Regions from separate parts of the Robertmurraya sp. GLU-23 genome, predicted to be linked through region 2. Evidence: riboswitches for the same ligand, from Rfam matches in the RefSeq annotation. Region 2 holds a riboswitch; the other holds the start of a gene.
The links. A riboswitch is a leader RNA that binds a small molecule or an ion and turns the genes downstream of it on or off. The one in region 2 is predicted to bind cyclic di-GMP.
Positions count from the first base shown of each region.

Region 1: another riboswitch for cyclic di-GMP. It lies ahead of ACVBAX_RS16415 (hypothetical protein); the one in region 2 lies ahead of ACVBAX_RS13725 (hypothetical protein).

Region 1 is NZ_JBRKCV010000010.1:162,787-166,071, reverse strand. Features, by position in the region: gene ACVBAX_RS16420 (hypothetical protein) at 429-887, opposite strand; cyclic di-GMP riboswitch class I at 1,202-1,284, shown strand; gene ACVBAX_RS16415 (hypothetical protein) at 1,355-2,095, shown strand; gene ACVBAX_RS16410 (transposase) at 2,412-3,182, shown strand; gene ACVBAX_RS16405 (VanZ family protein) at 3,261-3,285, opposite strand, start outside.
Region 2 is NZ_JBRKCV010000007.1:197,237-200,521, forward strand. Features, by position in the region: gene ACVBAX_RS13720 (hypothetical protein) at 1-501, opposite strand, end outside; gene ACVBAX_RS13725 (hypothetical protein) at 875-1,195, opposite strand; cyclic di-GMP riboswitch class II at 1,418-1,500, opposite strand; gene ACVBAX_RS13730 (CARDB domain-containing protein) at 1,900-3,285, opposite strand, start outside.

The sequences.
Region 1 (3,285 bases), on a different contig from region 2:
GCAAGACTATATTATTATATGTGTTTATCAGACTGCTGTTTGGATGCAGGCATACAGGGAGAAATAGAGGGAAAGATTATGTATTATAGAGAGAAATTAAACGAGTCGATTAATATCTAGGGACAGAACCAGGGGACAGATACAGTGTCCTATTGTTTTGGATTAGAACAATTGACGAAGAAACGAATCAATTGCTTTTCATAGAAATGCCATTTTAGCTAAAGAGAAGCGAAGTAATACATAGATTAAGAAGGTTTTCTGTTGTTTTATATGGATATTACTGGGAGTTTGAGTTTCCAAAGGGGCATTAGTTTCATAGTGGAGAGGGACAAAAAAATTCAATCAAACATTTGATTGAATTTTTACTTTTTATTCAACGGTTCATTCATCAAAAGTGAACCAGTTTCAAAAGTATGGGTTTTCGTACATCACCATAGCCAAAGGCTTAATAAGTTACTCTCTCCTAAACCACGGTAAATAATAATATTCCATATAGAACTTGCGATTAATAGAAGGCCAGTTACATCAAGAAGCTTCTTTGACTTAGTTAAAATATTGGGAAGTTTGTCATGGTAATATTTTTGTTTAAGTCTATCAAGGTTTTTATCTTCATCAAAATTTTCATCACCATTTGCCATTGCTCTATTATAGTCCCTACTCATTTGAAACATGATCTTTGGAAAAGCCTTTAAAAAAGTAATTAACATTATTACATACATCAAAGAAATAATCGCTGATAATATTAATTGAATTATTATAATAATGGTAGATTCCTGAGAGTGAATGTAGTTTACGAGCCCCAATTCTAAAGAAATAAAGGGTAGTGTCAATAATGTAACGCCTCCCTTAATGACATAGGAAAAGATAGTAAATAAAAGTTCTAGCATGTTAATTCTCCTTCTTTTAATTCATGTACATAAATTACCCCCTCTTATAATACTAACAATTAACTTTTTTCTCTATATTAATATAGGATAAATATACTAATGAATTAGAAGTTTATTTAATAATAAGAGGTAACAACTCTACTCACTGTTTAAGAAGGCTCACATATAGAGAAAAATCTATTACTAACTGTCTGGCAAAACAGCATATGTGGCCATTTTCAGAATATGGACTCTACAAATAATATTAGTTCCCCTGAAGATCCGTATTGAATCTTAGTTATTTTATGGTAAAATAATCCTATAACTTTAAGACTATACGATAATGGCAAACCTATTGAAAGGTAGGGACGCAAAACTACGGGCCTAAAGCAAAAGCTATGGTAGCCGAGTCGCCGAAGTAGATGGAGATAGCATTCTGGGGATCCACCTATTTAGGTGGATCTTTTAACTTTTTAGGAGGGTGAAGGATGGGGTTTTTAAGAGATTTAGGTAAGTTTTCAGGGAAAGCTGCTGGATTCGTTGTTGGAGGAGCCGTTAATGTAGTTGGTGATGTGACGGGAAGTAAGTTTATTAAGGAAGTTGGAGAAGGAGTAAAGAAGGCGTCTGAATTTGCAGGAGACACTTTAGGGCAAGTGGCTGATGGAGCGTGGAATACTACTACTGGAATGATTCAAAAGGATGATCGAAAAGTAGAACAAGGTTTAAATGATATAGGTAACTCTGTGTCACGTACAGCAAAGGGAGTATATGAGACAGCAAAGGGAACGTACCACAATGGCAAAGATGTCTATGAAGGCTTCAAATATAATGACGATGAAAAAATTAAAAGTGGTGTGAAGAATATAGCTAAAACGGTTGCTGTTGGAGCATTAGCTGTGGGAGTCGTGGATTTAGTAGATGGTGTAGATGTTGGTGATCCAACTGGAAACCAGCAAAACCTCGCTGATGGAAGTGTGGATACAAGTAACGTATCCAGTCATACTGGGGAAGTGCAAGTCGCTTCCAGTTTAGAAACATCGGAAGACCCAGGAGTTCATCACGTGAAACCTCATGAGGTAAGTGGATATTCACGTGCGGATGGTACATACGTGGAAGGGTACACACGTGATGGAGACGGAATTCCAAATACACAACTAACAGAGGAGCAAGGTGGCGGATACCTAAGAACAAACGCTGATGGGAATATTCAGAACAATTTAAATTCATAATGATGGGAAATGGGGACAGGTACACTGTCCCTTTATTCACTAAATAAAAATAGGCAAAGTTGAAAGATACCAGTATCTTTGGGACAAGGAACACGTCCCCTCGAAAGAAACACCCTTTGAAATAGAGAAATAATAAATAAACAGCAGGATTATAGAATCAGAAGTGGAATAATAAAGTGTAAGTAATTCGTCCCCTAAGTAACTCCCTTATACGTATCTCCTACCATGACATTCGTTTAGTATCATTAATCAATAATTCCTACACCCAAAACCAAAACTCATTAAGACCAAAACTGTATGCCGAGGTGAGTATTATTTGCCAAGGAAATCTAGGAAGAAAAGCAGAAATGGAGTATACCACATTATCCTTAGAGGAATTAACAAACAAATAATTTTTGAGGAGGATGATGATAAGAGAAGATTTCTTGATACGTTAGGCAGATTTAAGAAGCAATGTAATATTAAACTGTATGGTTACTGTTTAATGGATAATCATGTGCATCTGTTAGTAAAGGAACTAGAAGTGACCGTTTCAGAGTTCATAAAAAGAATTTGTTCAAGCTATGTATATTGGTACAACATGAAATATGAACGATGTGGACATTTGTTTCAAGATCGTTTTAAGAGTGAAGTGGTTGAAACTCGGGCTTACTTTTTTATAGTACTTAGATATATTCACCAAAATCCTTTAAAAGCAGGTCTTGCAGGCCATGTGCTTGAGTGTAAATGGACAAGTATAGGTGATTATTTGTATCATTCGACCATCGTAGATACAAAATTTGTACTGAGTCTCTTATCAGAAGATAGAGAAAAAGCAATCCAGTTAATCGCTAGGTATATGAATGAAATAAATGATGATCTTTGCATGGAAGAAATGGGAAGAGTAAGATTGTCAGACCGAGATGTGATCGACTATTTACGAACATTAGGAATTAATAGCAATAGCGCGCTGCAACAAATCAGCAAGGGCGAAAGAGATACTGTTTTAGCTATGTTAATGAAATTGAATGGAGTAACAATTAGACAAATTTCTAGGATTACGGGTTTTTCAAAAAGTGTTGTTCAACGTGCGAGGGACAGGGGATAGGGGACAGGCTCCCCGTCCCATAAAATGCAGAAGGGTTACCAAGCCATATGTTACGAGAAATCAAAATGAGGGACAGATCTATGTCCCTCTCTCTTCCAATGGT
Region 2 (3,285 bases):
ATCGAAACCTTCGCTTGGAACTAAGTCCTCTCGAAGAATATCAATCTCATTTAATGAATCCGCCAATTTTAAGTTTTTGTTTTTTCTACTATGAAGTTTAAGAGTTAAAGAGTTGTTAGATACAACAGCACTTATCCCTTTCTTCATATAAAGTCCTCTAGGGTCAATCATTTGATATGACGGCCTTTTCCTTAATTCCTTGAACCAATCAACATCCTTCATAGATGGGTACTCCAGAATACATTCCACACAAGTTACAAGCGGTTCAAGACAACCAATGGTTAGATCAAAAAGGTAAAGTCCACCATGTAACTCTCCATCAAAACTTACTCGATAGGCCTTCATTGTGGTTCGTGGTTGGTTTTCAAAAGGTTCAATTCGAAACTTTGCTCCATCCATGGACCATTCAAAGCCTTTCTTTACCGTTTTAAAATAGATCCCTTTTAGTCTCTTTTCTAAATCAACAGGCTCGATAGGAGCAAAACAAGTAATTTTAAACATGTTCATCATCTCCTAACTGCCTCTTAATACAATCCTTAGAAAAAAAGACTCTCCCACTCTTCTTGTAGAAACCCTCTTCACAAGAATTTTTGCAACTAGATACATAGCCCATAAATCAACGCCCCTTCTTAATGTTTTAAGATAGTTTTTTTAACTTCCCTCTCCATTTAAAACCACGCAAAAAAGCGCCCTTTAAGAATGGACTTTTAATAAACACTACTAATGTTAATAGTGTTTGAGTCTCATCCCTAAAGGACGCTTGTAGTTTAAAATAGAATGCCCGCTAACCAAATGATCGGTTGCCAAAAAATAAAAAAATTAGAAAAAAACTATAATCAAATTTTATCATTTTTTGGTACCTGGATTCAAGACATTATAGTAAATTTGCTACAGTTTCAATAAATTCTGGGTTTACTTCCACTTTAGCTAGATTAGATAATTGTAAAGCTTGTTCTTCTGAAATGTATACTTTGTTTTCACTTTCTTCAAAAGATAACTTCTCTTTTTTAATTTGACTTAAAGGAATTTCTCTAAGAGAAGAAGCAATTATTTCAGGTGTTACATTAGAGATCCCGTTATTGCACGAATGAATCTCTTTTGTTACGTAGATTAGTTCTGTTACTGATTCGTGTTCTCCTTCAAATACCACTCTTTTAATATAATAAAGTACATTTATAATTGATTCATTTGTCATGAGATATCATCCTTTTATTCGTGTGTTAACTATAGTGTACATAATTAGAAAATTGATTATTGTAGATTTTCACAATATATTAGGGTACAAATTTAAAAAAGTATAGAATATTATCTAATCAAGTTAAGGTTACTGCCTTATTCATACAGTAACTTGTAAATTGAAAGTTTGTAATTTCTAAATTCCCTAAGTTTTTCATTATTCATTCTCCTCTTAATTCATACTAAGAGGGTCGGTTACACTAGTTGCTCCACATAATCCAAGTGTCCAAATAAAGATTATATTTCTCAGCTTCCCCAATTCATTGGTTTAGTATCTGATTCAATGTTTACATTATTAATTATCACTTTGTATAATTCAGAATTTCATTATTCCTTACCTATAATATACCAAATACACCAAAAATGGTATATTTTTAGTTCAATTTACCCATGTTTGTATATATCTATATAAATATAAATACCAATTTATATTTTTATCCTTTATCAGACTAAAATGATTATAATACAGAATTTTGATAGTGGAAATATTTTTGGATGGGTAATGCGGAGGAAATTGTTACCAATAAGGAATCATTAAGTGGTTATCTATCAATTATCCAATATGTATATTAATCTATTCTTAAATTTATAAGGTACACTATTATTTTATCATGAAATGTTTAAGAAATATAAAAAAAGCAGATGTATACATCTGCTCCAATCTTAAAATCTTCTGTGTATCCTGAACGTTTTAAAGGAATCTGAAATTATCTCAATGTATACTGTTGTTTTTTTTACAACTCCATTTGAGTATTGAACTTCAAATTCAAAAGCTGCAGGTCCAACCTTTAAGTTCTTGGGATATTCGAGGAAAGTTACATCATACAATTCCCCTTTATAGAGAATATTTGTTTGATAGTTTAATGGCACGGAAGTATTAACAAGTGATTGGTCTGCTCGACTCGCTTTGAGTGTTGCTTTCACGTAGTTTGTCGGATATGGCGAGGTTTCTGCATCCAGCAAGAACTTTTCCCCACTATAAAACTGGTTAGGTTGATTTCCCTCTTTTAAGTGCTGCTGTTTCCAAAGTTCCGTATGGTTAACGTATCCATTAATAATTAAAGGTTTAGAATAGAACCATGTAGAGGTTCCAATTTCATCGTAACCATCATTGACTGTTGTTCGTATATCGTATCTTCCAACCTCTGTGACAAATGAATAACATTGCTCGACTCCACTTGCAACATTTGTTCTTGAAAGAACTGTGGATTCTGTTCCATTATCCTTTTTAATAAAGATCTTCACCGTTAATGGGTTGTTATCTTCATCTTGTGGTCTAGAACAGACTTGTACGGTATCGCCTTCATATACATCAGTTGGAGTATAAGTGAGATCAACGGTTGGCAACGTATTAACTAGAATAGTTCCCTGTTTAGTATTATCAGCATCCGTTTCATTGGTTTCAGCAATCACATTATTGTCATCCACCTTAAACATAAAAGTTCGATTGCCAGATGTCTCAGCTGTAAAGGTATAGGTTAAGGTCTGGTCGCTACCAGAATTATGCGACGGTATATCTAGTTGTGTTTTACGATTTCCTTGTTCATAGAAACCAACTTTATAAGCTCCTACATTTAATTCACCGTTATTGCCTGCTACCATAGAGGCTTTATATTGTCTTCCCTTTACTAAGTGTGTTACTGGAGAATTATTCGTGTCTGTTATTGTTATGGTTTTTGCTGTAAGGTTTGTTGAATAAACTGTTCCCTCGTACTCAACCTCTACATCCCATTGGTCGGAAGTGTAGTACTCATCCCAATGGTCAAACACCTCTTTTGATAAAGTACCCTCATAAGTCGCTGTCCCAGTATAGTCTACTATGTAGTCAGGAAGAGCAAAAGTTCCAGAATAAGCTTGTCTATACTTACTTACTGGAACATTTAAATCGTAGTCAATCCAAACCCCACGTCTGTACTTGTTAAGCTTTCCGCTTTCTGATTTCCAATAATAGGAGCCATTGGAATATTCTAAACGTGATGCTTGTAATGGCCCTAGACTTGCATAAAAATCAGCGTGGACAACTCCTGGTTCATCCCACCCATAGGCAAC